Regions from separate parts of the Metabacillus sp. B2-18 genome, predicted to be linked through region 1. Evidence: riboswitches for the same ligand, from Rfam matches in the RefSeq annotation. Region 1 holds a riboswitch; each other region holds the start of a gene.
What was found. Region 1 has a riboswitch for cobalamin ahead of LPC09_RS03625 (ribonucleoside-diphosphate reductase subunit alpha). Riboswitches for the same ligand answer to the same signal wherever they lie in the genome.
Positions count from the first base shown of each region.

Region 1 (7,747 bases):
CATTAGAAACAGGTATTGTCCAAGGAATTCAAAATGGAATTCAACCTATTATTATATTGGCACTTATAGGTGTATTAATTGGTGCTTGGATGAGTAGCGGGACAATTCCGACAGTTATGGTTTATGCTTTAACTGTTATTAATCCAGAATACTTATTAATGACTTCCCTTTTTTCATGTATGGTCATTTCAAGTTTAGTAGGAAGCTCCTTTACAACAGTTAGCACAATTGGTGTTGCTTTAATGGGAGCAGGTATGGCAGCAGGCTTACCAATTGAATGGGTTGCTGGGGCAATTATTTCAGGCGCATGCTTTGGTGATAAAATGTCTCCAATGTCCGATACAACAAACTTCGCTTCTGGTGTTTCATCTGTAGATTTGTTTACTCATATTAAACATATGACATTCACTACTTTACCAAGCATTTTAATTGCAGCCCTGATCTTTTTTATTTTAGGTCGAATTACTCCTATTGACTTTACGTCAATCGATGACATGAAAAACATGATTTCTATTATTGAATCTCAAGTTAACATTAGCTTTATCACATTGTTTTCACCTCTTATAGTTATTATTCTGGCTATAAAAAGAGTCGCGGTTATCCCATCTTTAGTGATTGGTATTATAACAGCAGGAATAACAGCCATCGTTTTTCAAGGGTTAATGCTGAATGAATTTCTAACAGTTTTACAAAATGGAACTTCTTATTCTATAGAAAATGAACAGGTTAGTAATATGCTAAACCGTGGCGGCCTACAATCAATGATGTGGTCCATCTCACTTATCTTAATTGCCTTTGCCTTTGGTGGATTACTTAATACATTAAGCATTATCCCTACACTATTAAATGGATTAATTGAACGTATACAGTCAAAGGGACAGCTTATACTATCAACTGCCGCTTCATCGTTTGGCGTAAACCTATTAACCGGTGAACAATACTTATCAATTCTTATCCCAGGTCAAACGTTTAAAGGTCTTTACGATAAAATCAAGCTAGATCGCAAATATTTATCACGAACACTTGAAGATGCCGGAACATTACTTAATCCCTTAATTCCATGGGGAGTTAGCGGAGCTTTCTTCGCTCAAACACTTGGTGTACCCGTTTTAGCGTTTTTACCATTTGCGTTCTTTTTATACCTATCACCAATATTCACAGTTATATATGGATTTTTAAGTAAACGTGTATAAAGAAAGGGGCTGTCATTTATTTTGACAGCCCTCTTTCCTTTACAAGTTTCTATCAATCTAGATAATTTTCGACAAACGAAAACAATTGGTTGATTATTTTGTATATGTGCTATATCATGGAAATATATCTAATTATAACTATATATTGATTTATTAACCAAAACAAAAAACTATATATTGTATTTTACGAGATTCAGGTGCCAATTAAGGCTGAAAAGGGAATCTGGTGCAATTCCAGAACTGTCCCCGCAACTGTAAATGTGACGAATTGAGAAATCCACTGTACATATTAGGTATGGGAAGGACTCATAGTAGGACGAGCATAAGTCAGGAGACCTACCTGCATCTTGTGGAAGTTTCAATTTCTTCGGGGACTGAGAAGGTGAGACGATAGCTGATCATTCAAGCTTTTTTTGCCTTGAACTCTCCTCTGTCGTTTTATCTCTCCCCCTGAGTTACTAATTCAACAGATGGAGGAATATTTATGAGCATCGCAACATCCCCTATTATTTATAACAACAAAAACAACCAGGAAGCATTTGACATATCTAAATTAACTTCATACATTGAAAGCATTCATCAAAACTTCCCTTCTCTACATATAGATGACTACTTAACACGAATCCAAAACACGATCGTACAAAGAGAGTCTTATACTACGGATCAACTTACTAATTTACTCATTCTAGAAGGATTATCAAATATAAATGAACAAGAGCCGGAATGGACATATTTTTGTGCGCAAATCTACTTATCAAAATTGTATAAAGAAGCTGCAGAAAACAGAGGTTATGACAAAAAGCAAAAATATGGAGATTTTTATGATTTAGTAAACACTCTCGTCTCAAAGGGACTTTACAGCTCAAAGCTTCTTGACCAATATTCTCAAAGTGAACTTTCACAAATTGGTTCCTTTATTAAGCCGGAAAATGACAACCTCTTTACATATATTGGACTAAGAACATTAGCAGACCGTTATTTAACACGTGACTTTAGTAAACAAACATATGAACTGCCTCAAGAGCGTTTTGTCATTATTGCAATGACATTAATGGCAAATGAAAACAAAGATCATCGTCTTGAGCTTGTAAAACAAGCGTATTGGGCAATGAGCAACCTTTATATGACCGTTGCAACACCTACTTTATCAAATGCAGGAAAACCTGTTGGTCAATTATCGAGTTGTTTTATTGATACAATCGATGATAGTTTACAAGGAATTTTTGATAGTAACACTGATATTGCCAATCTTTCAAAATCTGGTGGAGGTGTTGGTGCATATCTTGGGAAAATTCGAAGCCGTGGTAGTGATATCCGTGGATTCAAAGGGGTGTCTTCTGGTGTTATTCCATGGATGAAGCAGCTTAACAACACTGCTGTAAGCGTTGATCAATTAGGTCAACGTAAAGGAGCCATCGCTGTTTACTTAGATGTGTGGCATAAAGATATCTTTTCATTTCTTGATTCGAAGTTGAACAATGGTGATGAAAGAATGCGGACACATGACTTATTTACCGGTGTGTGTATTCCTGATGTATTTATGGAGCAGGTTGAAGCACGTGGTGATTGGTACTTATTTGATCCACATGAAGTTCGTAAAGTAATGGGCTTTAGCATCGAAGATTATTATGATGAACAAAAAGGTCAAGGAAGCTTCAGAGAGCGCTATTGGGACTGTGTTCAAAATGAACAGTTATCTAAGGAAAAAGTCCCTGCGATTGATATTATGAAACGAATTATGATCAGTCAGTTAGAAGCTGGTACTCCATATATGTTCTATCGAGATGAGGTAAACCGCAATAATGCCAACTCACACCAAGGAATGATTTATTGCAGCAATTTGTGCACAGAAATCACACAAAATCAAAGTCCGACAACAGTTGAAGAGCAATTCACTGAGGATGGAAAAATCATTACAGTAAAAACACCAGGTGATTTTGTTGTATGTAACCTTTCCTCTATTAACCTTGCAAAAGCTGTTACAGATGATGTTTTAGAAACACTTATTCCTATCCAGGTAAGAATGCTGGACAATGTTATTGACCTTAATACAATTCCTGTTCTTCAAGCTAGATTAACAAATGAAAAATATAGAGCAATCGGTTTAGGAACATTCGGATGGCATCACCTTCTTGCCCTGAAGCAATTAAAATGGGAAAACGAGGAAGCTGTTACCTACGCGGACAAGCTATATGAAAGAATTTCTTATCTAACAATTCAAGCTAGCATGGAGCTTTCAAAAGAAAAAGGTGCTTATCCTGTATTTAAAGGCTCTGACTGGGAAACAGGCTCCTACTTCGAAAAAAGAGGTTATTCCTCAAACGAAAGTGATATTGATTGGGATTCTCTCAAGAAAGATGTTCAAAGTCATGGAATTCGTAACAGTTATTTAATGGCAGTTGCGCCTAATGCATCAACTTCAATTATTGCAGGCAGCACGGCTAGTATTGACCCAATATTCCAAAAGGTTTACTCAGAAGAAAAGAAAGATTATAAGATTCCGGTTACTGTTCCTGATTTGAATCCTGAAACAACTTGGTATTATAAATCGGCCTATTTTATTGACCAAAAATGGAGCATCAAACAAAATGCTGCTAGACAGCATCATATTGATCAATCCATTTCATTTAATATATATGTGCAAAACACGATTAAAGCTAAGGATTTACTTGATTTACACATAACAGCATGGAGAGAAGGATTAAAAACTACGTATTACTTACGTTCAACTTCCAGCACAATTGAAGAATGTGACTCATGCGCTAGTTAACAAGAGAGCGTCTTTAGTTTTGAGACGCTCTATAAACTTTTTTCAAATAAAGGAGTAATAAGTATGCAGAACACCACATTATCGAAACGCAAAATTATGGATGCAAATGCTCCCAATCGCTCAACAGCTATTATTAATGGAGAAAGCTCAAACGTTTTAAACTGGGATGACGTTGCGTTTCCTTGGGCATATCCTCGTTATAAAAAAATGCTTGCAAACTTCTGGACGCCATTTGAGATCAATATGGCTCAAGATATTAAACAATATCCAAGCTTAACAAATGATGAGCAGGATGCATTTTTAAAAATTATTGGTCTTCTTGCCCTTTTAGATAGTATTCAAACTGATTATGCGGGAAAAGTATCAGATTACATTACTGATTCAAGTATTAACGCATTAATGATCATGCTAGCACAACAGGAAGTTATTCATAATCACTCGTATTCTTATGTATTATCTAGCTTAGTATCAAAACAAAAGCAAGATGAAGTTTTTGAATACTGGCGAAATGAACCAATATTAAGAAAGCGTAATGAGTTTGTCACAAACGGATATCAATCATTTGCTGAACAGCCAACTGTTGAGCACCTTCTAAAATCAATTGTTTATGATGTGATATTAGAAGGTCTTTTCTTCTACTCGGGTTTTGCCTTCTTCTATAATTTAGCACGCAATCAAAAAATGGTAGCAACTAGCACTATGATTAACTACATAAACCGTGATGAGCAAATTCATGTTGATTTATTTGTTCAAATTTTTAAAGAAGTATTAAAACAATATCCTGAGTATGATAACGAAGAGCTTGCGTCGTTTGTCAAAGAAACGTTCATTACTGCTGCTGAGCTAGAAATTGAATGGGGACGTTTTATTATAGGCAACAAAATGGATGGAATTAATATTCAAGATGTTGAGGACTATATTAAATTTTATGCAAATGTCCGTTGCAATCAGTTGGGATATGAACGCCCATTTGAGGGATATCGCTCAAACCCTTTAAAGTGGATCAAAGCATATGAAGAAGTAGATCTTGGTAAATCAGATTTCTTCGAACAAAAATCACGACAATATACGAAGGTAAATCATGCTGATAACGGCTTTGATGACCTGTAATGACCAAGGTATAAAGTTTAAACAAACGTTTATTTAACTGTTATCTACCTCATTACAGCTTTACTTATCACATATCTTATAAAAACCTTAAACAAAATTTCTACATCTTTTTACATAAAGTCGTTTAACAGTATACTCTATGTGGTAAATAAATAGAGAGCGATAAAGTAAAGGATGATACTATGAGGTTTTCAAAACTATCAGATAAAACTTTATTAAATAGTTTTCAAGAAGCTAGTGAATTACATTTAAGTCCAGATTTTATTAAGCTGCTAGAAAAAGAGATTACCGAAAGAGGACTTAACAAGCCAAATATCCTAAAAAAACAATTTAAAAAAATTAATTAATATTCATAGGCTGCCCCATTCAATGGGACAGCCTGTTTTGTCGATACTTTTTTTTGATGATGGAACTTGAGGAAGGTTGCAACAAACTTTATACTTCTTTACCTTTCTCTCTCTCAATGATATCAATGATCTCAAATAAATCCGTAACACAATAATCAGCAGCAGGAGCATGGCTAAAATGGGTATTTTTCTTCCAGATAGTTTTCATCCCCGCTTTTTTTGCAGCTTCAATATCATTTACTGGATGATCCCCTACGAAGATACTTTCCTTTGGAGATACTCCCAACTTAGATAACCCTCTCATAAAAATCTCGCGATCAGGCTTTTTTATTCCCTCGTATTCAGAGATCAGTATAGTATCAAAATAATGATCAATTTTTAACGCTTTAATATTGTCCATCTGAAATTGACTAAATCCATTTGAAATCATACCAAGTTTAATATTTTGTTGCTTTATTGTGACTAACATTTTTTCTAGATTATCAAATGGAGTACAATGCCTTGGGAAAAACGAAAGGTAATCCTTAAGTAATTGAGAGGCTGTTAGATCCTTTATTTTCAACTCTTCAATTAATTTAGCATACACTTTATCTTTCCATACATATCCGTGTTGATCTAGTTTTATAAAACGACTAATGTATTGGTCGATTGGTATATGCTTTAAATTTAGGCGTATGTGCTGATCCTCAATAAACTTTCGAAGCGATAAATTACGGTTTAACAATGTACCATCTAAGTCAAACAATACAGCTCTTATCATACGATCCTCTCCCAAAGTGAATTCTCTCTATAGTGTAAAATTATACCACTTGAACTAAAATAAAGGCTCAAATGATCATCTCATTTGAGCCTTTGGTTTTTTATTCATTCACAGAATCATCAGATGTTAAATCACTACCCGACAGCAGGTGAAATGATTGATCTAGAACTAAAGCCGTATGATTTTTTTCCTTAGGATGCTGAACAACTTGAGCTTGAGCAAATACTTCATTATCATAAAATTCTTGTTCTTTTTGATCCATTCGTATTCACCTCCATTCTTTCAATCACTACCATTCTTCCACTAATACTTTTCTTTATGTAACAAAAAAGAGAGGTTATCCTCTCTTTATACAGGTTGCTTTGTTAATGATTGTTTTGCTTGAATTTCTTTTTGCTGCTCTGTTTTTGGTGTACTTGAGCTTCTTAAAGGGATTTCTTTTAAGAAGAAAGTAAGAACTACTGCAGCAATCATGACTATTGTTGCCGTCATGAATACGCCCGACAGAGCAAAGCTTAATGAGTCTTGAAGCATAGTAACGAACTTCTCAAATAAACTTACCATTTCAGCCGGCATACTTTGCTGAATTTGTGATAGCTTTTCATGATCTAATAGTAACTGTGGATTTTGCAATGCTTGTAAGTTTTCCTGCATCTCCGGAGGAACAGAAGCAGCTTGCTGTTGAACCCCTTTTAATGATTCAGCCATATTATCGCTCATACGTTGATTTAAAACTGTTCCCATCAAAGCAACCCCAACAGTACCACCAATTGAACGGAATAATTGTGATGTTGCTGTTGCAACTCCTAAAAATTTTTGCTCAACTGCATTTTGAACAGTTAGCGTAAATACTGTCATTCCTACTCCAATACCTATTCCTACTAAAACAAGATAAGAGATTAACGTCCATTGTGATGTTTCAGCGTCCATTGTTGTGAACAAGAACATCCCTACAGTTGTTACAATTAGGCCAATAATTGCTTGAAGTTTGTATTTCCCTGTCTTAGAAATGATTTGTCCTCCAACACTACTTGCAAACACTAAACCTAACGTCATGGTCATTGTTATAAAGCTTGAGTGAGTTGCAGTAAATCCTAATACCCCCTGCACAAAGTATGGGATATACATAACACCTCCAAACATGGCAACACCAATTGCAAATCCAATCACATTTGAAATCGTAAAAATACTGTTTTTAAACAAATATAAAGGTAAAATTGGACTTTTTGCTTTTTTCTCCACTAAAACAAAGATAACGAAAGACACAATTGCTCCTGCAAATAAACCAATAATTTGTGAGGAATTCCAATCATATCTTGTTCCTGCCCAAGAGAAAGCCAATAAGGCGGGAACAATTGTCCCAGTTAGAAAAATTGAACCAAGATAATCAACAGACTCCCCTTCCTTTTTCTCCATTTTAGGAAACAACCTCCAGATAAGAATAGCCGCTACAATCCCTAATGGTAGGAACACCCAGAAAACCCATTTCCACTCAAGATTATCAACAATGTAGCCACCTAAAGTCGGACCGAATACACTTGAAATTCCGAATACAGCACCCATTGCC
Region 1 covers NZ_CP088245.1:688,245-695,991, reverse strand. Annotated here, with positions in the region: gene nhaC (Na+/H+ antiporter NhaC) at 1-1,193, shown strand, start outside; cobalamin riboswitch at 1,372-1,551, shown strand; gene LPC09_RS03625 (ribonucleoside-diphosphate reductase subunit alpha) at 1,678-3,963, shown strand; gene LPC09_RS03620 (ribonucleotide-diphosphate reductase subunit beta) at 4,027-5,073, shown strand; gene sda (sporulation histidine kinase inhibitor Sda) at 5,256-5,420, shown strand; gene LPC09_RS03610 (HAD family hydrolase) at 5,509-6,180, opposite strand; gene LPC09_RS03605 (transcriptional regulator SplA domain-containing protein) at 6,281-6,442, opposite strand; gene LPC09_RS03600 (MDR family MFS transporter) at 6,529-7,747, opposite strand, start outside.

Region 2 (7,747 bases), 1.6 Mb from region 1:
TGCGATTAAATAAATCGGATAGTTCATGAAACCCGTGCTCATATAAAACATGATGAGTGCGGTTAAAGCATAAATGATCACAAGTGTACTTTTGCGTCCAATGCGATCTGAGATTTTTCCTAGAAGAATTCGCCCAGCCGCGTTAAATAATGCAATCACCATTACAGCATTTGCAGCTTGCTCAACATCAAGTTTTACTAAATCAACCCCAATATCTACTGCAAAGCTAATAACAAGAAGTCCAGACACACTTCCAAATAAAAACATCGTCCACAAAAGATAAAACTGATACGTTTTTAACATTTGAACTGGTGAAAAATCATTTGTTACTTTAGAAGTATTTGTTAAGGATGTGGTATCATCGTTTGGTGGATTTTTTAATAACTGTGCACCTGCTACAACTAATACAAAATAAAGTATTCCTAAATAAAAGAAAGAAGACGATACACCGAAAGTATCAATTAAATATCCGATAACAGGTTTATAAATTAAACCACCTAAACCAAATCCGGCAACAGCAACTCCACTAATAAAGCCTCTTTTATCAGGAAACCATTTTACACATGCAGATAATGGACAAACATAAGTCATTCCGATACCAATTCCACCCACAACACCGTAGAAAAAGTATAATTGAAATAATGTAGTAGCTTGACTTGATAGAATTAAGCCAACTCCAAGTAAAATTCCACCTATTGTTGCTACCCATTTTGGTCCGATGCGGTCTTGAAGCCTTCCTGCAAAAATGGTTGTTAAGGCAAATACTGCAATTGTGATGGAGAAGGTAACAACAATATCTTCTTTTGCCCAACCAAACTTATCCATTAAAGGCTGATTAAATAAACTCCATGCATATACTGCTCCTAAATTAATTTGAATGAGAATTGCTCCTAATACAACTAACCATCTGTTCAATTTTATTTCCTCCTAAGTTATTAACAAATAAAAAAGAGACCAACGGTGACAAATGATTATCAACGTTGGTCTCTTGTGCACTCACTTAAAGTGTTTACAAAAGCAACCAAATATTATGATTTTGTAGTGGATCTGCCTAATGCTTAAACGTTTCATAAAATGATATGATTTCCATCCATTTTTGTGAATGCGCTTACTAGGTCTAGCGATCTTTCGGGTCAATTACATAACCTATTGCAGTTAGGGAAAAGTAAAATGAAAAGAAAAGGAGGATAATCATATGGGAATAAAAGACATATTACAACTAGAAAAGCCGCTACTTATCCTTCTTTTTGGTGTTTTACTTTCACATTTAGGAACATATTTGGTTACACCGATGCTTCCGATTATTTTAAAAACAGATGCAGGTTTATCGATAGGACAAATTGGAATTGTGTTAGCAAGTATTGCCATTGCCTTTCAAGTTGGGAGCGTGGCCGGAGGAGTTTTAGCTGATCGTATTGGTCGAGGATTTACGATAGGACTTGGAGCTTTGATTGCTGCATGCGGACTTATTGGGTTTGGTTTATTCACACAGTTTTCTTTTTTGATCGTTACTGCTATTACAATGGGATTTGGTACTGGATTAAATGCTCCTTCAACAAAAGCAGCCATCGCAGCCTTTGCTTCTTCAGAGAACCAAACAACAGCTTTTTCCATAAGAGGCATAGCTGCAAATATTGGGACAGGCTCAGCAGGATTAATTGTTTTTTTTCTTTTAACCGGAACATCTAAAATGATCTTTTGGATTGCTGGTGGAATTTATATCCTTTTAGCACTACAAAGTTGGATTTTTCTCCCAAAGGGTTGTGGTGATGTGCCATGTGAGGGAATTCCTAAGGGAGCTTACAAACAGGCATTTCAAAACAAGCCCTTTATGGTGTTTAGTTTTGTAACGATTATTATATGGGCTTTATATGCACAGTTATCTCTTGCATTACCACTTAGAGCAACAGTTATTTTACCGGAGCCTAAAAATGTTGCGTTGATATGGACAGTTAATAGCTTAATTGTCATCTCATTACAAGGCTTGATTACAAAGCGAATTATTAGGAAAGTAGAGCCTCTAACTGCATTAGGATTAGGGATTCTCTTCATAACGATTGGAATTGCCTCGTTATTTTTTGCACAATCATTTTTCCATTTGATCCTTAGTGGAGGAGTGTTTGTTATTGGTGAAATGATGATTCTTCCTACAATAGACAGTACCATCTCACAATTGTCAAAAGGAGAATTAATCGGGTTGTTTTTTGCCTTATCAAATGTTGTTTACGGCTTAGGAGAGGCTGGTGGAAAATCTGCTGGTGGAAGAATTCTTGGTGTAGGTGAAAATACTTTAACACCTGTTTTCATTTACACCGCCTTAGGATTTGCGCTAGTAGTTGTTGTTACTTTTCTTAAAAAATGGCAGCCACTTAGACAATCGTTACAACAGGCATCATCAAAAGAAAACAAGCCTAAAGATGCACCTCGACTTCCAAGTGAACCTGGACAACATCGAACACATCCTGTTAACAGATGGGAACCAGAAGTGTTCTTCAGGAAAAAGCCAAGAACAGAATGATGATAACCAGGTGCATAATCGATATCTTATTGGTGAAAATCTTATTATAAAACAAAGGAGGTTAAAAGCATGAGCGTTTATGAAAACTTTCCAGTCGCAAACTTAGATCGTGATCAATTAAACAAAATCATGAGTCTAGAAAAAGAATTAAGAAGTGAAACAAATGAAAATATTGTGTTAATAGCGTATGATGAAAAAGATGAGGGAATGGAATAAATCACCACTTTAATTGTAACTTTTGTCATTTTATCCAACAATATGTTGAAATATCATTTTGGTTGCTTTAATATAATACCTATCAATTGATAACAACTTAAAATAGTAAACGCTGTAGATTAAGATGCCGCTTAAGGCTTAATAGGGAATTCGGTGTAAATCAGAAACTGTCCCCGCAACTGTAAGTGTCGACGAAATAAGCAATCCACTGTATTGAAGCTTTATTAAAAGTGATATATGGGAAGGGGCTTAAAGTAGAGTGAAACACAAGTCAGGAGACCTGTCTTAATTTATCAAGTTTCAGTTTCTTCGGGAGGTGAGAAGGTGAGACGAATGCAACCATTTTAATTTTTTGGATTGCTTTCGTATTGCCTTTTCATCCGCTCAATAAAGATATGAGCGGATTTTTTGTTCTGTCTAAATGTATAAGGTTTTATGGTTGATAGCTTAGGTATTTTCCATTGGTTTGATGATTGTTTTTATAAAAAGACATATTTCAAGAGACAACCTAATACGTTTAGATGAGTAAATTAAATAGAGTTTTAAAGATTAGGTGCACTTCAACTACTGTAGTGCTTAAAAGGGAAGTCGGTGAAAGTCCGACACGGTACCCGCCACTGTTATGGGAAGCTTTATAGCATAATGTCACTGAATGTAAACGGGAAGACGTTATAAAGCTATGAACCTAAGTCAGGAGACCTGCCTATCTTTTTATACTGATACCTACGGGCATATAGGTAGACGTGTAGTAGAAAATGCTGGTCACTTGCGCCATTTTTTAATGCACCTCTGCCTATATAGAGGTGCATTTTTATTTGAAAAATTTTAATAGATTGGAAGTGTTTAGATGACGACTTGGAATCTAACAGAAACAAAGCATCATGTACTTATTTGTAACGGAAGCAGCTGTATGAGAAAGGGTGGAGAAGAAGCAACTCAGGCAATCAGAGAAGAAATTACAAACTTAGATTTGGATGCAAGCATTCATACAACAAGAACTCGTTGTAATGGAAGATGCAAAGATGCGTGTGTAATGGTGGTCTATCCGGAGGGAGTTTGGTATAAAGCTGCAACGCCTGAATTAGCTAAAAAGATTGTTACTGAGCATCTTGTAGGTGGAAATGTGGTAGAAGACAGCGTTATTTACACATATGATAAAGATCATTTTACTGCACCTGAAAATTCAGAGTCGATTAAAGGAATAGTAAAACCGCAAAAGAGTAACGTTTAATACCGTTATACGTATTGAAAGGAGGAATTTACTTGCTAGGAAAATTACTTGTGATCGGATTTGGTCCAGGAAGCTTTGAACATATGACAAAAAGGGCTCAAGATGCGATTCAAGAAAGTGACTGTATTATTGGATACAAAACATATGTTGAATTAATTCAGGATCTTTTAACAGATCAAGAGATTATTAGTACAGGAATGTCAGAGGAAGTAAGCCGTGCCCAAGCAGCTGTGAAACTTGCCGAAGAAGGAAAAACAGTAGCTGTCATATCAAGTGGTGATGCTGGAGTGTATGGAATGGCCGGACTTGTTTATGAGGTTTTAATTGAAAAAGGCTGGTCAGAAGAAACTGGTGTGAGTGTAGAAGTCATTCCGGGTGTTTCGGCAATTAATTCATGTGCATCACTTTTAGGTGCCCCAATTATGCATGATGCATGCACAATCAGTCTCAGTGACCATTTAACTCCTTGGGAATTGATTGAAAAGCGTATTGATGCAGCTGCTCAGGCTGATTTTGTTATAACTCTTTATAATCCTAAAAGTGGTCGTCGAACAAGACAAATACAAGAAGCGCAACGGATTTTATTAAGCTATCGTTCACCATTAACACCTGTTGGACTTGTGAAAAGTGCGTATCGTGACAGACAGCATATCGTTATTACAGATCTTGAGCATATGCTCGAGTTTGATATCGGAATGCTTACAACGGTTGTGATTGGAAATTCATCGACATTTTTATATGACAATAAAATGATTACGCCAAGAGGTTATCAACGTAAGTATACGTTAAATACCACTGAGCAGAGATTAAAGCCACATGAGCGTCTTCGACATGAAAACGAACCATGGGCATTACATAAAGGTATTAACGATATGCCACCAAATAAAAAAGCAAAAGCAACCAAAGAAAAAGAAAGCTCTTTGCAACTTGCTTTAGAAGCGTTGCAAAAAGTTAAGGGAGACACAGATCCTTCTATTAACGAAGAAAAGTCTCGAAATTCTGTAAACAACCCGATTACATCGATTTTTGAATTAGCTGTCAGCCCTGGTATTGCAAATAAAAAATTCACTCCAAAGCAGATGATGACTCTTGCAGAAGTGACCGGGGACGATGGTTCAATGGAGTATACACCACATCATCAAATTCTTTTACGAATTCCGACGAGTGAACCGGAAGTGATCACCGAAAAACTTAAAGAAGTTGGGTTTTTATTAGAACCTATTGGTGATGTTTTTCAAATCAAGGCTTGTGATTTTTGTGAAGGAGAAAAGAAAGATTCCATTCCATATGCAGAGGAGCTTCATGAAAAGTTAAGCGGGCTAGATTTACCAAAAGAATTAAAGGTAGGATTTAACGGGTGTGGAATGGCATGTTTTGGTGCTGTGAATGAAGATATCGGAATTATTTTTCGAAAAGGAAAATTTGATTTGTTTTTAGGAGCCAAAACAGTCGGTCGAACAGCTCATCCTGGTCAACCGGTTGCTGAAGGAATAGAGCCCGAAAAAATCGTCGAAGTGATTGAAAATATTGTTCATGAATACAAGGAAAAAGGACATCCAAACGAAAGGTTTTTCAAGTATTTTAAACGTGTTGGTAATGTTCAAGGCTATTCATATAGGGACATGAGTCCAAAAATTGAAATTGAACCAGCTCCGTGCGGAGATTAATAAGGATAGGGGAGAATAGTATGAAAGCAATTTTACTCGTTGGACATGGAAGTCGAGATCATGAAGGAAACGACCAAGTAAGACAAACAATTGAAGAGTTAAAGCCACAATTAGATTCGGAGCTTTTAGTGGAAACCTGCTTTTTAGAGTTCGAACGACCAACTATTAATCAAGGTATTCAAACATGTGTAGAAAAAGGGGCAACTAGTGTTTTTGTCATTCCACTAATGCTACTTGCAGCAGGACATTCTAAAATCCATATACCAGCTGCGATTGATGAAGCGAAGGAAAAGTATCCTCATGTTTCATTTACGTATGGAAGACCTTTTGGCATACATGAAGAAACAATGGAAATTTGTAAAAGCCGCTTAGAAGAAGTTGGCGAGAAAATCAACGAAGAAGATCCTGAAACAGCTGTTATTTTGTTAGGTCGCGGCGGCAGTGATCCTGATGCAAACAGTGATTTATATAAAATTACAAGACTTTTATGGGAAAAGCTACATTATAAGTTTGTTGAACCTGCTTTTATGGGTGTAACAGATCCTTTAATTAAAGAAGGCGTTGAACGTTGTGTGAAATTAGGGGCAAAGAGAATTGTTATTTTACCTTATTTTCTATTTACTGGTATTTTAATCAAACGTTTAGAGCACATGATTGAAGAGTTTCAACAAGAGTTTCCTGAGGTTGAATTCAAGCTTGCCGGCTATTTTGGCTTTCACTCAAGACTTAAAACCATTATAAAAGATCGAATTCAAGAAGCGTTGCAAGGTGAAGTAAAAATGAACTGTGATACATGTGTGTACCGAATTGAGGCAATGGAACATATTGATCATCACCACCACCATGATCACGATCATGACCACGGGCACCATCATCATCACCATCATCATGACCATGATCATGATAACGAGCACAACCATGAGCCAGAGGTTCAAAAACTATGATTCTCTTTTTAGCCGGTACAAGTGATGCTAGAGCACTAGCATTAACCGTGAAAGAAGCAGGATATAACATTCTTACAACAGTCGTTACAGAGAATGCAGGAAAAGAAATGCAAAAGGTAGGCTTAGATGTATATGTAGGAAGGCTTACGGATCATGATTTTACAACGATGATTAAAGATCAGGGCTTTCAAGCGATTGTTGACGCTAGTCATCCGTTTGCTGAGGAAGCTAGCAAAAATGCACTTTTGGGGGCAAAAGCAGCTGGTGTTCCATATATCCGTTATGAGCGGGAATCTCAAGTCTATGAACAAAAAGGGATTGTGATGGTTGAAGGCTACGAGGAGGCAGCAGAGGTTGCTGCTGAAAAAAAAGGTGTGATTATGTTAACAACTGGGAGTAAAACTCTTGAAATTTTCACACGTAGATTACTAGATCTACCGAATACTCGTGTTATTGCAAGGATGCTTCCAAGAAAAGATAATATGGAAAAATGCGAAAAACTTGGCTTTCCTCAAAAAGACATCGTCGCGATTCAAGGTCCGTTTTCAAAAGAATTTAACGCAGCTCTTTATAAACAGTACGGAGTAACAACGATGATCACAAAGGAAAGCGGCAAAGCAGGTTCTGTTGATGAGAAATTAGAAGCAGCTTTGGAGCTTGGTATCGAGACAATTATGATTAAAAGACCAAAAATTCAATATGGTCATGCTTATTCTGACTTTGAAGGATTACTCAGCCATATTAACAGAATAGTTGATAAAAAATTGGAGGAATAGATGATGGATTTTAAAACAGAATTCAAACCACTTACAGTTCAGCCTCAAGAAATTGAGGGAATTAGTTTTCAAATGATTGATTCAGAGTTTGGTGATCATAACTTTACCGAAGAACAATATAAGGTTGTCCAACGTGTTGTACACGCCTCCGCTGATTTTGAATTAGGTCATAGCATGCTTTTTCACGATAAAGCTGTTCAAGCTGGTATTAACGCTATTCGTAATGGTGAACAAGTATATGCGGATGTTCAAATGATTTTAGGCGGCGTCAGTAAGCCAAGAATTGAAAAACATGGCGGTGGTGTACATGTTTACATTTCAGACCCAGACGTCATGGAGGAAGCAAAGCGTTTAAACACAACTCGTGCGATTATTTCTGTTAGAAAAGCGATTAA
Region 2 covers NZ_CP088245.1:2,266,402-2,274,148, forward strand. Annotated here, with positions in the region: gene LPC09_RS11425 (L-lactate MFS transporter) at 1-915, opposite strand, end outside; gene LPC09_RS11430 (MFS transporter) at 1,196-2,518, shown strand; gene LPC09_RS11435 (hypothetical protein) at 2,588-2,734, shown strand; cobalamin riboswitch at 2,840-3,036, shown strand; cobalamin riboswitch at 3,269-3,455, shown strand; gene LPC09_RS11440 ((2Fe-2S) ferredoxin domain-containing protein) at 3,582-3,965, shown strand; gene cobJ (precorrin-3B C(17)-methyltransferase) at 3,998-5,632, shown strand; gene LPC09_RS11450 (sirohydrochlorin chelatase) at 5,653-6,576, shown strand; gene cobK (precorrin-6A reductase) at 6,573-7,352, shown strand; gene LPC09_RS11460 (precorrin-8X methylmutase) at 7,356-7,747, shown strand, end outside.
Region 2: another riboswitch for cobalamin. It lies ahead of LPC09_RS11440 ((2Fe-2S) ferredoxin domain-containing protein); the one in region 1 lies ahead of LPC09_RS03625 (ribonucleoside-diphosphate reductase subunit alpha).

Region 3 (7,747 bases), 460 kb from region 1:
AATTTGTATCGAAAATGGTGCAGGCAACGAAACAACTCAAATTAGGTGATCCGCTTGATCCCCAAATAGATGTCTCAGCATTAATAAGTCCTCGTGATGTTGATCGTGCTCTAGCTTGGATTGAAGAAGCGAAGCAAGGGGGAGCAAAGGTATTAACTGGCGGAGTTGCTGAAGGGAATGTATTGCAGCCAACGATTCTAACAGATGTTGATGCTAAGCTGAAAGTCTCGTGTCAAGAGGTGTTTGCTCCAATTGTCCTTATTAACAAGGTAAGCTCTGTTAAGGAGGCCATAAACTATGTGAACGATTCACGATACGGGTTACAGGCAGGAATATATACAGACAATATCCATACCGCTCTCATGGCAACGAAAAAATTACATGTTGGTGGAGTTATGGTCAATGATATCCCAACATTCCGTGTTGATCATATGCCATATGGTGGTGTAAAAGAAAGCGGAGTTGGGCGCGAAGGAGTAAAATATACGATCGAAGAAATGACTGAGCAGAAGTTAGTTGTGTTTAATCAAGCATAAAAGTTATGACAAAGCTTAATGCCCGTTGGAGTTCGGGCATTAAGCCATACATAAGAGAAGCTAGATTCTGAGATACTGCAAAATACCACTTTTATATGCAGCAAAGTACAAAGAACGAGAGGATGAAGGAGATGAAACAAGAAAAAGAGCTGAAAAAGGTCTTAACAAAGGCTGATGTGTTATTTTTAGCCATTGGTGCTATGCTCGGTTGGGGATGGGTTGTACTCTCAGGAAATTGGATTGTATCAGCAGGTTCCGTAGGAGCAATTATTGCCTTCGTTATAGGGGGATTACTCGTTACTTTTGTTGGTTTGACTTATGCTGAACTAGCATCTGCAATGCCTGCAGTAGGTGGAGAGCATCATTATGTTGAGCGGGCAATGGGAAGCAAAGCTGCGTTTATTGCGTCTTGGGCGATCACATTAGGATATGTATCAGTCGTAACGTTTGAAGCTGTTGCCCTTCCAACTGTTATAGATTATTTACTTCCTAACTATCAGGTTGGTTACTTATGGACAATAGGTGGATGGGATGTTTATCTTACATGGGTGTTAATTGGCTCTGTTGGGGCGATATTGCTTACGGCGCTTAATTATTTTGGATTAAAGCCAGCAGCGTTTATGCAGGTTGTTTTAACTGTTTTTATTGTTGGAATCGGGATATTGCTTATATTTGGAGCAGGGACAAATGGAGATCCACAAAATCTTCAGCCGCTTTTCACTGGTGGAGTTGGAGGGATCATGACTGTGCTCATCATGGTACCATTTCTTTTTGTTGGATTTGATGTTATTCCACAAGTTGCTGAAGAAGCGAATATTCCAGCAAAAGATATTGGGAAGATTCTTATTTTTTCAGTAGGGTGTGCGGTTGTTTTTTACTTGGCTATTGCTTTTGGCGTGTCTATGGCGCTTGATCAAGAGGCGTTAAGTATCACACAATTAGCGACTGCTGACGCAATGGCAGCTGTATTTGGGTCTAAAATATTCGCAAATATCTTAATATTCGGAGGAATATGCGGAATCGTTACCAGCTGGAATGCATTTATAATTGGAGGCAGCCGTATTATTTATGCCATGGCAAATTCGGGAATGCTGCCTAATTGGTTTGGATATTTGCATCCGAAATATAAAACACCTTCTAATGCAGTCATATTTCTGGGTGCTTTAGCAACATTAGCACCATTATTAGGAAGACCAGCACTCGTTTGGATTGTTGATGCTGGGGGACTTGGTATCGTTGTTGCCTACTTTTTAGTAGCTTTATCCTTTATTATTTTGCGTAAAAAAGAGCCGAACATGGACCGACCGTTTAAGGCTGGAAAGCAAAATGCTGTGGGTTGGATTGCTCTCATTTTAAGTTTAGGATTCATTTTGTTATACATGCCGGGAATGCCTGCTGCACTAGTTTGGCCATATGAATGGGTGATGGTAGCTGGTTGGATTTTAATAGGAGCGTATTTCTATTATCATATGAATAAGGGGAAATATGAGGTATCTATACCACATAATAAAGATAGTAAAGTACATAAAAATGAGCTATAAGGAGATACAATAATTTAATTAACTTTAACTTCTATTTAGAGTATAAAGTCTCTATGATTATATTTTCGGGAACAAGCATTACCTCAATCATAGAGAATTTATACTCTTTTTATTTAGAAGTAGGATTAACTGTAGTATAGGTCATGGAGCTTTTATATTAATATGAAAATCATTCTAAAGTCTTGTTCAATAAAATATTAAATAGAAATTACTATATTGACTTTCGTAAGGTTTAACTCTATATTGGTAGTAATTTCACTTAGCAAGCCATGTCTTATATTAAAGTCGAGAATCGGGACAAAAACTTTTGCTAATTTAATATAAAAAGTTATAAAAAACTTTATATTCTTTGGAAATAGGTGCTAGTAAAGTAGTAATTTTGCTTTATAAGCTTAAAAGGGAAGTCGGTTAGATGCCGACACGGACCCGCCACTGTATTGGGTTTCACACTAAATGTGAAATAACGTTCTACATAAACCACTGGGTGTTCACCTGGGAAGGTTTGATCGTTATGCCCTAAGTCAGGAGACCTGCCTATTTTTACATCGCCGATAGACCTACGGGAATTCTAGGGAGGTGGTTAGGGTGCTCATAGATTGATAACCTATTTTCATAAACATTTTGTTATGGAGATTTTTCTGTATTTTTCTGTGTTTAATAACAAGCATTTCTGACCGCTTAAGCTGGTTGGAGATGCTTTTTTTATTTATATATACAAAATGGAGGTTTTAAATTTATTATGGTAAAAAATATTCAACGAAAGCAGACTATCCTATTTTTGATCGTAATTGGTAGTTTACTACTTTTATTGTCAGGTTGTTCTGATGAGAAAAAGACAGCAACATCAAACTCGGATTTAGCTTCTGAAAAGCATGTAACTCTTGCTTTTCCATGGAGTCCTCAAAGTCTTGATCCACATGGTATTGATAGCTGGGAGGTAATGCGTTCAGGTACAGCAGAAACATTAGTTAAGTTAGATGAGGAACTACAAACTACACCTTGGCTTGCAAAAGAGTGGAAGCAAGAAAATGACACAACATGGGTATTTACGCTAGAAGAAAATGTAACCTTTCATAATGGCGAGAAAATGGATGCAGCGAGTGTAAAAGACTCTTTGCTTCGTTCGATCGAGAAGGATCAAAAGGTAAAAGATTTGCTTCAAGTTGAATCAATAGAGGTTGTTTCTGATCTAGAACTAAAGATTATAACAAAACAACCAAATGCTGCGTTGGTCTCTCATTTGGCAGATCCTTCAACGATTATTGTTGATGTGGCAACGCTTGATAAAGAGGATAGCTACCCTGCACTAACAGGAGCATTCTCAATTAAACAATTTAATAAAGATGAATCTCTTATTGTTGAGAAATATGAAGATTATTGGGGAGAGAAAGCGTTACTGTCTGAAGTAATCATTAGTTTTATTCCAGATGGAAATTCTCGATTAATGGCTCTTCAATCAGGAGATGTTGATGGTGCAACAGATATCCCTGTTGATAACATGAAAGTGTTGGATAAAGATAAGAGATTTGAGGTTTCCACTGCACCATCACTACGCACACACATGTTGATGTTTAATATGAATTCTCCAATGTTTCAGGATGTAACACTACGAAAAGTGGTTGATTTATCAATTCCACGTGAAGAAATTGTTCATTCCATTATGTTAGAGGCTGGAACTGAAGCGAAAAGTCCATTTCCAGAAGTATTATCATTTGGTCAAGTTGAGAAGCAAGCTTCATCAGAATCGATTGATCAATTATTAGAGCAAGATGGCTGGAAGAAAAATAGTGATGGTATGTGGGAAAAGCAAGGAAGTATTTTTGAAGTTACCATGTTAACCTTTCCACAACGACCGGAATTAACTGTTATGGCAGAAGCGATTCAAGCTGAATTACTAAACGAAGGGATAAAAGTGAATATTCGTCAAGTGGAGAATATTGATGAGGCTTTAGTGAATGAAGATTGGGATTTATCAATGTACAGTATGTTAACTGCTCATACTGGGGACCCACAATACTTTTTAAATATTTTCTATCAATCTGCTAGTGAGTCAAATGTGAGTCACTATGAATCATCTACAGTAGATCGTATGATTGATGAATTAAACCAAACGAGTGATACAACTAAGCGTAATGAACTGGCTATCGAAGTTCAGGAAGTAATTAATCAAGATCTTCCACAGTCATTTATTGTACATCCAAAAACAGTATTTAGTACTAGAAATGGAGTAGTAGGATTTACACCTCATCCGATTGAATATTATTATATTCATCCAGAGCTTGATGTGAGCGAGTGAGGAAGACGATGATACGTTTTGGCATAGAGCGAATCGTTCAACTGTTTCTTGTCATCTTTTTTGTTTCGACTCTTACTTTTTTTCTACTAAGATTTGCTCCGGGAGATCCTGCTTATATTTTGCTAACTAAACATAATGTACCGGCTTCTGAAGAAGCGCTAAATCGTTTAAGAGAAGAGCTCGGATTAACAGATACTTTTTGGAGTCAATATATTCAATGGATTAAGGACGCTTTTACATGGCAGTGGGGAACATCTTTTGTCTCCAAAGAGCCTGTTGTTGAAGAATTATTAAATAGATTACCTGCAACACTTGAGCTTGCAGCAGCAGGAATAATTGTGATGATTTTCATCACAATTATTCTAGGGGTGTCTACGGCGATTTATTCAAATGGACTTTTAGATGGAATTGGAAGAATGTTAGCCATTATTGGTTCTTCCATCCCAGCCTTTTGGCTGGGATTTCTATTTATCTATTTTTTTTCGGTTCAGTATGGATGGCTTCCTTCAATAGGGAGGGGAACATTTGTGCATCTGATTTTACCAGGCCTAACTCTCGGCTTAGGTGTTGGAACTGTTTATGCGCGTATTCTTCGAACGAATATGCTTGAGCTGACACATCAACCGTTTGTAAAAGCAGCAAGAGTAAGAGGTCTTTCAAACACATATATTTTCATTTTTCATCTTTTTAAACATGCATTTTTGCCGATTGTCACAATGCTAGGTACTAGTTTTGCTTATATGTTAGGTGGGAGTGTGATAGTTGAATCGATTTATTCCTGGCCAGGTTTAGGAAAATATATAGTTGAATCGATTAATATGCGTGATTATCCTGTTATCCAAGGTTATGTTGTGTTCACTTCATTCCTATTTGTATCTCTTCATATAGTAGTGGATCTTATTTACGCTGCACTTGATCCAAGGATAAAAATTCGCTAGGAGGCTTAAGGGATGAAAAAAATGGATCTTTCATTAGACAAGAGCATTGTTGTGGGGAGCAGCCTATTACTTTTCATTATTATTCTTGGCTTCTTAGCACCATTGCTCGCTCCTCATGATCCATTAGAAGTGAATCTCTCGAAAAGATTAGTATCACCTAACGAGATATATCCGTTTGGAACTGATCATCTAGGACGCTGTATTTTATCTCGAATTATTTATGGTATAAGAGTTAGTGTTGCATTTGCATTTATTATTATGGTTTGTACATTACTTATTAGTTTGCCGATTGGTTTTTTTACAGGCTATTTACGAGGAAGAATAGACCAGATTTTTATGAGATTCATTGATGGAATACTTGCAATTCCCGATATTGTTCTAACTATTACGGTTTTAGGAGTCTTAGGAACTGGTCTTGTTAATATGATCATTGCCATTTTAATCATTCGTTGGACAAATTATGTTCGCTTTGTTCGAAGTCTTGTTATAAAAGCTAGTGAGGAGGACTATATTTTGTCTGCAAAGATGAGTGGAAATTCGCATTTTCGAATAATGAGACGTTATATATTTCCTGACATTTTTCCAAGTCTTGTTGTTTTTGGAGCATTAGATATGGGGAAAATTGTTCTTTTAATTGCAGGTCTTTCTTTTCTCGGATTAGGTACTCAGCCTCCAACACCTGAGTGGGGCAGTATGCTTCATGATGCAGCAGCTTATTTCCAAGTTGCTCCTCATGTCATGATTTTTCCTGGTTTAGCTATCTTTCTATTTGTTTTTGCCTGTCAATTAATTAGTGATCGTTTTAAAAAATATCGTAATCCTTTAAATGAGGTGTAATATGTCAGCTCATGTAAAGCCACTTTTATGTGTAGAGCAGCTTGAAATATCTTATTTTGATAAAAAGCTGATAAACCCAATCATTCGTAATGTGAATTTTCAATTATATCCAGGTGAAATGGTTGCATTGAAGGGACCAAGTGGATGTGGAAAAAGTGTCACAGCACATGCACTTGTTGGTATGCTTGATGCAAAATGGGTGATAACGAATGGACATATTTACTATCAAGATCAGCCTATTGAAAAATTAAATGAAAAGAAATGGCAGCAGTTAAGACGTCATGAAATATCGTTGCTTATTCAACATTCATTAAATGGTTTGAATCCAATTCGTACGGTGAGAAAACAAATGGTAGAAACATTACAAGAAAAGAAGCAGTGGAGTAAGAAGGATGTCGAGCAATATCTTCATTCACTATTGGAAACGGTTGGTTTTTTAGAACCAGACCATATTTTAACTTCCTATCCATTTGAATTAAGTGGAGGTATGCGTCAACGAATTCTACTGGCTATGATGGTGAGTTTAAGGCCGAAGATATTAATCGCAGATGAACCAACAACGGCTCTTGATGTGATAAATAGGGAAAAGGTGCTGTCATTATTAAAGAAATTGCAAAAACAATACAATCTAGCAATTTTACTAATTTCTCATGATGAACAAAGTATTACCAAATATGCTGATCGAGTTATTCAAATGCATCCCGGAGGAGTTACTGCTCAATGATAGTAGAATTACGGCAAGTTACTAAAGAGTATCCAAAAAGAAATAAATCACTTTTCCGTACAAAAGAATACATGAAAGCTGTTAACAATGTAAACTTGCAAATAGGAAAAGGGGACAGTATTGGTTTGGTTGGTGAAAGCGGATGTGGGAAAAGTACAATAGCTAAATTAATAACAAGATTAGAAACAGTAACTTCGGGACAAATTCTTTTAAAAGGCAAGCCTATCCACGGTAAGAAGATATCAAATAGAGAGCTATACAAACAGATACAATTAGTTTTACAAGACTCATCTTCATCCTTACATCCTAAAATGCAAATAAAAGATATCTTGCTAGAGCCTTTACAACATTATTTCCCATCTGAAAAATCTACTTGGGAGGAGAGTTGTAAGACTCTTTTAAAATTAGTAGATCTAGACGAAGCTTTCTTATTAAGATATCCTTATCAATTAAGTGGTGGACAAAAACAACGAGTTTGTATCGCAAAGTCCTTGGCGGCTCAGCCTGATATTATTATATTTGATGAATCGATCGCAAGCTTGGATGAGGAATCACAACAGTCTATGATCCGTACGTTAAAAAAAATAAAAAAGCAGTATGAATTAACTTATTTATTTATTACACATGATTTAAGATCAACTAGAGAACTATGTGATCGCATCGTTGTTATGTATCAAGGAGAATTTGTGGAAACTTTTCGTCATCATGATTATGAAAAGTTAAAACATCCTTATTCACGAATATTGTTTCAAACACTTAATAACGAGTAACAAGGAGCTACCATAAATGCATAATCATTTTCCTTACACTATTCATAGGCTACAACAAGGTGAATACTCTCATATCATTGAGTTTGTCATGAAAATGCGTCAAGA
Region 3 covers NZ_CP088245.1:1,146,012-1,153,758, forward strand. Annotated here, with positions in the region: gene LPC09_RS05870 (aldehyde dehydrogenase family protein) at 1-536, shown strand, start outside; gene LPC09_RS05875 (APC family permease) at 668-2,077, shown strand; cobalamin riboswitch at 2,418-2,629, shown strand; gene LPC09_RS05880 (ABC transporter substrate-binding protein) at 2,817-4,373, shown strand; gene nikB (nickel ABC transporter permease) at 4,382-5,311, shown strand; gene nikC (nickel transporter permease) at 5,324-6,148, shown strand; gene LPC09_RS05895 (ATP-binding cassette domain-containing protein) at 6,150-6,872, shown strand; gene LPC09_RS05900 (ABC transporter ATP-binding protein) at 6,869-7,642, shown strand; gene LPC09_RS05905 (GNAT family N-acetyltransferase) at 7,659-7,747, shown strand, end outside.
Region 3: another riboswitch for cobalamin. It lies ahead of LPC09_RS05880 (ABC transporter substrate-binding protein); the one in region 1 lies ahead of LPC09_RS03625 (ribonucleoside-diphosphate reductase subunit alpha).

Region 4 (7,747 bases), 1.9 Mb from region 1:
AATAATGAATAAGGGAGCGATTTTTATGTCAGTTAGGTTAATTCCGTATTTAGTGATGAATGGAAATGCAGCTGAAGCTATTGAGTTTTATCAAAAGGCTTTGAATGCACAGCTACTTTTTTCTCAATCTTTTGATGAAATGCCCGAAAATCCAGAGTTTCCTCTACCAGAAGAAGCTAAAAAACGAATTTCACACGCAACAATGCAGGTTGGCGAAACTGAAGTTATGCTTTCAGACACATTTCCAGGTCAACCTCATCAAAGTGGAAATCAAGTGACGATTTGTATCTCAACTGATAATCCACAGAATTCTAGAGAGATGTTTGAAGAATTAAGCAACGATGGTGTTGTAACAATGCCATTGCAAGAAACCTTCTTTAGTCCAGCTTACGGAAGTGTCACAGATAAATTTGGTGTAAACTTTCAGATCTATACTAAAGGACAAAATTAACGTACATATATAACTAACTATGAATAAGGCCTCTATTTGCATATTGTATGCAATAGAGGTCTTATTCATAGGAAGAAAGTATCCTGAAAAAGGAAAATATCAGTTTTTTAGAAAAATAAAATAAATATTTATATTTTGAATATTTAAATCTCTTGATAATAAGGTTATAATAAACTTAATTACATAACGTGTATGAATAGGTGCTTATGAGAATAAGCTTAAAAGGGAAGCTTGGTGAGAATCCAACACTGTCCCGCAACTGTAAACTCGGAGCAAGTCAAAATTGGCCACTGTAATAATGGGAAGGCATTGATGAGCGTTGATGAAAAGTCAGGAGACCTGCCTAATTCTAGTACACACCAAATACCTACGTGGAAATAGGTGGTGCTCTGTGCGAAAAGAACGTAAAAAGTAAATTTTTTACGCTTATTAAATATGCATAGATAAGTCCAAAGCTATTTCTGAATTCAGAAATAGCTTTTTTATTTGGGTTATGTAAAAAAAGGAGGCTTATCGAGATGGAAGTAATTAGTACTGTCATTGGTTATCCCTATATTGGTGAGAACCGTCAATGGAAAAGAACTGTAGAAAAATTTTGGAAAGGCAATCTTTCAGAGGAACAGTTTCAGAAAGATCTAAAAGAACAGCGATTAAAAAATATTCAACGTCAACATGAGTTAGGGATTGACTACATAACTGTTGGTGATTTTACCTTATATGATCGCATGTTAGATTTAGCGTTTATGTTCGGTCTTGTTCCTGAACGATATCAATCATTGGTAAATGAAACGGAATTTACCCGTTATTATGCTATGGCACGTGGTGCAAAAAATGTTGTAGCATGTGAAATGACTAAATGGTTTAATACCAACTACCACTACATTGTCCCAGAGTATGAAGGAACTAGATTAAAGCTAACTCATAATAAAATAGTAGACTATTTTTTAGAAGCAAAAAACGAACTTAATATTATCACCAAACCAACATTAATTGGTCCCTATACGTTTATAGATTTAACAAAAGGCTATGATCAAAAATCACGTGCTACCTTCATTTTTCAATTGCTACCACTTTATGCAGATGTTATTCAACAATTAGTGGATGCTGGTGCTGAATGGATACAGCTAGAGGAGCCTTCATTAACTAAATCTTTGCCAGAAGATGAGGTTCGACTTGTTGAGGAAATGTATAAGCAATTGTCTGAGAGTGTTCCAGCAGCTAAAATTATGCTGCAAACCTATTTTGAAGCTTTAACTTCTTATGAAAGATTATCGCAATTACCAGTAGCGGGAATTGGGTTAGATTTTGTTCATGGTAAAAAAGAAAACATGGATTCTATACGTAAATACGGTTTTCCAAGTGAAAAATTTATTGGGATAGGCTGTATAAATGGCCGGGATATTTGGTCTGCCAATTTAGCAGAAGTCGTGTCTGATATACAAAGTGTTCTATCATTAAGTGGTGCTCAGTCTGTATGGATAGAATCATCTTGTAGCTTACAACATGTACCTGTTACAACTATTAGTGAGAAACAGTTAGATCCAGTTCTATTAAACGCTCTAGCATTTGCAGATGAAAAAATTAAAGAGATCGTTCATGTTAGTACCTATATTAGCAGCCAACATTGGTTAGAGGAAAAAGTCGTTTCTAAAAGTATGTTAGCAATTGAAGCACTTTCAACACATTCAGCAAGACATAACAAAAACATTCATGCTTCGTTACAATCGATAACGGAAACAGATTTTTCAAGAGCCCTTCCTTATGAAGAGCGCAGAACGATTCAAAAACAGGTGCTGCAATTACCTGATTTCCCAACAACAACAATTGGTAGTTTTCCTCAGTCGGCAGAAGTGAAAAAAACACGCGCTGCCTGGCGTAAAAATCAAATGACTGATAACGAATATGCAGCATTTATTAAAAAAGAAACCGCGCGTTGGGTGGAGATTCAGGAAGACATTGGGCTTGATGTATTCGTACATGGGGAATTTGAGCGTACCGATATGGTAGAGTTTTTTGGAGAAAAACTATCAGGGTTTGCTTTCACAACAAATGCTTGGGTTGTCTCATACGGTTCTAGATGTGTGAAACCTCCTATTATATATGGAGATGTAGAATGGACAAATCCAATGACGGTAAAAGAAGTAATAGATGCCCAAAAGTTAACAAATAAGTATGTAAAAGGGATGTTAACAGGACCGGTAACGATCTTGAATTGGTCATTCGTTAGAAATGATATTCCTAGAGAAGTCGTTGCAAATCAAATTGCTATAGCTTTACGTCAAGAGATTAGAGCGCTAGAAGAGGCAGGTATCGCGATCATTCAAGTGGATGAACCAGCACTTCGTGAAGGGTTACCACTCCGTCAAGAAAATTGGTCCGAATATGTAAATTGGGCAGTTAAGGCATTTAAATTAGCGACATCAAGTGTGAAAATTGAGACACAAATTCATACACATATGTGTTATTGCGAATTTAATGATTTTATTGATCCAATCCGTGAATTAGATGCTGATGTGATTTCATTAGAAACATCAAGAAGTCATGGTGAACTAATCTCCTCACTTAAAAAGAATGCTTATGAATTGGGGATTGGGCTAGGAGTTTATGATATTCACAGTCCACGTGTACCTGTAGTATCCGAAATTATGGGGATTTTAGAAGAAAGCTTACAGGTTATATCAATTGAACAATTTTGGATTAATCCGGATTGTGGGTTGAAAACTCGTCAAGAGTCTGAAACAGTTGCCGCATTAAAAAATATGGTTAAGGCTGCAAAACAAATACGTGAAGTAACGGGATCTATCCTACATTAATATTTCAGCAAGAGACGCTACGTTCAAAGTGACGCAGCGTCTCTTTGTCTTCTAATTGGTAATAATCAGATTAATTTAAAATTAACCACTATTGGAAAGTTTTCTATTTCCTTTCTATTTTGGCTTCGTAAAAATTTTTCCATTATTTAACTCACACCAATCTTCTAATTCGTCATAAGATTTCTTATTTCCGTATTTATCCAAAAAATCTTCCTTATTTTCAAATACTTCCATTAAATCTTTTTCTAGTAATGTGACCATTTTGAAAGGATTAAGATGGAAAACTTTAGAGACAGCTATTAATTCACCTATATGAACAGTGTTGGCAACATCTTTCATTATTTCATCTCCTTATACAGTTAGAGATCCTTCATGTTCTCAACAACAGACTTACACGTACTTGTCATTTAAATGTTGGAATAGGAGACTAACTTCAAGCTCTAATAGGAAATTGCATAAAAGTTCTACAAGTATTTTGTGTTAGTTAGAACGAAATAAGACCGCCTCACAGGTATTATTTTCAGTTTTAAGCATACTATGTGTTCCTTGATTAACTAGGTTTTTGTATTTAAATATGTAGGTAAATCACGAATTATCCATATAGCATAGGACATAATGAAAGTAAAAAGGAATTATTTATGATATTACTATTTCTTTCAATTATCATCTTTAATTTAATTGCATTAAAACTTAACAAAATTCCAGTTAAAAGCCGAGTTGTAAGTATATGGACTTTTACTATTTCATTTCAGTTATTATTTGACTTAATAATTGAGTTTAAGTTGAATGGCTATTGGTATTTTAATAAAGGAGTTGATTGGTTAGGACTACTTGCTCATACTGTTTTAATCCCACCAGTCAATGTAATGCTATTGAGCTTTTACCCATTCAACACTAATCACTATAAGCAGTCTATTTATATTATTGCTTGCACATTAGGGATTATTGTTTACGAATCAGTTAGCTTACTCCCTGAACCTTGGGGATTTTTCCATTTAGGTTGGTGGCACATATGGTATGATCTGATTGTAGTCCCAATTCTTATCCTCATTTTGCTAAACTATTATAAGTGGATTTGTAATATAGAATGATTGTAGTTGAGAAGGTGTTTCAAAGGTACAGATCTTTGAAGCACTTTTTTTTATGAATTAAAGCGTTGCTAGCCTATCTTAAGATTGAAAAAACAGAATCTGGTTTCTTAAATGGGCAAGCTAACTTAAATGAAGAGCATAAAATAGAACGAATAAGGATTCGAGTTAAAGAGTTTTGGAGTACATTTGATAACTAATAGGAATGACAATCGATGTGCCAGGAGTGAAATATTTCCTATTCTAACATAATTTTGTTTCATCATTCATTTTTAAATAAAGGTAAATATTATAATATAACGTACGTAGCGTCGTTCTTAAACAAGAATAGGCGCTCTTTTTATTTAAAGGTGTAGATGATTTAAACATTAAATTATTAAGCAATCACAAAGAAATTGGAATGAAATTACCATAATTTAGGCAACCTAAAATGAATCATATAGGGAGGGAAGTTGTATGCCAGATAAAGCAGCTATTACATCATCGGAATTAGGAACGTTATGGCTTACATATCAGGAAAAGACAATGATTCTGCGAATGTTAGAATATTTTATAGAAAAAGCAGATGACGACAAAGCCAAGGATATTATGACTAATTTGCATGAAGACCTTGAGATATATGTTGGAAAAATAGTTAAGATATATGAAGAGGAAGGGGCAGTTATACCCGTTGGCTATACAGCACAGGATGTAAATAAAGATGTCCCAAAGCTCTATGATAATGGTTTTGACATTATGTTGGTGCGGCTTTTAAAAGAGATAAGCATGGGATTACATTCATTAAATTTAACAATGACGTTTAGAGAAGATATAAATTTCTTGTTTGAAGGCCTCACCGCTCTTACCCAAAAGTATTTCAGAATCTGCACACAATATTTGCTTGAAAAGGGGTTACTAGTTAGATCACCATATGTTTCGATGCCAAAATCAGTTGAATTTGTAAAAGATAATAAATATTTAGGTGGAATAGCTCTTAATCCATTGAGCAAAAAAAGACCATTGAATACAGTAGAAATTTCTCACATACATAAAGCTATTGAATCAAATCTTACAGGCTTACAATTGATTTTAGGATTTGCACAATGTGCAGATGATCGAGAGGTTAGGCAATTTTTTAATGAAGGGGCAGAACTTGCTAAAGGTATTATAAAAGAATTGAGCGAAGTCTTTATTCAAACAAACCTTCCAATTCCTCAAAGTCCAGGTGGGAATGCTACCCGTTCAACAGTAGCACCATTTTCGGATAAGCTCATGATGTATTGCACAAGTCTATTTTGTAGTTTTTCCATGGGAAGCAATTCTCTTGGAACTGCTTTTAGCTTACGAAATGATTTGTCTGCAAAAAATGCAATATTTATAAAAGATATTTTTGAATATGCTCACAATGGTGCAAAAATCATGATCAAAAATGGTTGGATGGAAGAGCCACCTCAAATGGAGGATCGGAAACAAAAGATGAATTGAGTGATAATGGTGAGCAATTATAAGAAACCTAAAAAACATGAGGCTTTATTATGGAGTATTGCATTACCAGGGTTTGGTCAGTTCTTAAATAGAAGATATTATAAGGGAAGTATATTTATTCTTTTAGAATTTCTTGTGAATGTATTCGCTAACTTTAACTTAGCATTTATCTATTCATTTACAGGAGAAATACAGAAAGCCATTGATGTTACAAATTTTCAATGGCTTATGTTCTATCCTTGTTTATATATGTTTGCCATGTGGGATGCGTATAGAGAAGCGGAAGGAGAAACTAATTCATATTCGTATCTACCCTTTGTATTTGGTGCTTTTTTTGTAACAATTGGTTTAATTTATTCCACAAAACTAAAAATAATGGGAGTGCTATTTGGGCCCGTGATTCTCCCCATTCTTTTTTTAGTTCCAGGTCTATCAGTTGGGCTTATTATATATTATATTCTTTTAAAGTTTAAAGGTAAGAGGAAATGAAAAACGATTTTTTATCTTTTGTCTTTACACATCGAGGCTCATTAACTAATAAAAACATCGTCATTGCAAGTAGTCACAAATAAAGAAATATGTATAATACTTCATTTGAAAACGAAATAAATATATCAGAATATTCTAGATTTTTTATATAAAATAAACACACCGATAAAGATAGTGGTGTGTTTTTTGTGATATTTTATAATTTCGATAATTAATATGTTGAAGTCAGTTTGATGGTTAGCTGCTTTATATTTAGAACTTATAAAAAATAAGCTTAAACATTTTTTAACATAATAATGGTCTTTGTATGTAAAAAAGAGTGATTTAATGAGGGGGATTTTCGAAAGGTTATTTGTCGCTGGATACGACTATGATATGGATTGTTTACAAATTCTTATGTCAATTTAGGTTCAGAATATATAACTTTAAAATATATTTATTTAAGAGTGTTTTGGTTTTTATAATCGTATAAGGGAGGGATTACATTGTCAAACAATAATGAAGGCTCGTTAGAAAAAAATGAACAGGAAGAACTTAAAATTGAAATGAAAAGAGTGGAGGGAGAGCCAACAGCTGCCTTCAAAGGGGCATCTTGGTCAGCGTTATTAATTGGAGTAACCGCCTATTTAATTGGCCTATTCAATGCAACCATGCAATTGAACGAAAAAGGTTATTATTTTGCCATTTTAGTATTTGGATTATATGCTGCTATATCCTTGCAAAAGGCAGTAAGAGATAAAGATGAAGGAATACCTGTTACAAATATTTATTATGGTATTAGTTGGTTAGCATTGGTTATTGCAATATCGTTAATTGCTATTGGACTATACAATGCAAGTAGTATTACACTTAGTGAAAAGGGTTTTTATGCTATGGCCTTTGCACTTTCTTTGTTTGCTGCGATTACAGTACAAAAAAATATTAGAGATACACAACGAGCAAGAGAGAGGGAATAACTATACTTATATGAGTGAAACACTATGAGAGTAGGAGTGTTGTAGTTGAGGATACTTGTTACTGGTTCAACAGGTCATCTCGGTTCTGCTTTGCTTAATCAACTAAAAGGTTCTAAAAATGAAGTTAAAATAACTTCTAGAAAAAAGCCTAAAGGAATTGAGCATTTTGAGTGGATTTATAGCGATTTATTTTCTGGTGAAGGTTTAGAAGAAGCAGCAAAAGATGTGGATGTTATTATTCACTCAGCTACAAGTCCAAATAAACATTCAAAAGTTGTTGAGGTTACAGGTTTTAACGTTTTCTTAAAAAGAGCGCAACACATAAAACATTTTATTTATCCTTCAATTGTTGGAATAGATAAAATACCAATTAAATATTATAAGCATAAACTTGAAGCAGAAATTCTGTTGAAAAATAGTTCAATCCCACATACAATTGTACGTTCTACTCAGTTTCACCATTTCATCGATGACTTATTTCTATCA
Region 4 covers NZ_CP088245.1:2,579,203-2,586,949, reverse strand. Annotated here, with positions in the region: gene LPC09_RS12950 (VOC family protein) at 26-451, shown strand; cobalamin riboswitch at 633-812, shown strand; gene metE (5-methyltetrahydropteroyltriglutamate--homocysteine S-methyltransferase) at 970-3,264, shown strand; gene LPC09_RS12940 (hypothetical protein) at 3,379-3,603, opposite strand; gene LPC09_RS12935 (hypothetical protein) at 3,903-4,355, shown strand; gene LPC09_RS12930 (DUF3231 family protein) at 4,809-5,816, shown strand; gene LPC09_RS12925 (hypothetical protein) at 5,826-6,305, shown strand; gene yiaA (inner membrane protein YiaA) at 6,791-7,261, shown strand; gene LPC09_RS12915 (SDR family oxidoreductase) at 7,307-7,747, shown strand, end outside.
Region 4: another riboswitch for cobalamin. It lies ahead of metE (5-methyltetrahydropteroyltriglutamate--homocysteine S-methyltransferase); the one in region 1 lies ahead of LPC09_RS03625 (ribonucleoside-diphosphate reductase subunit alpha).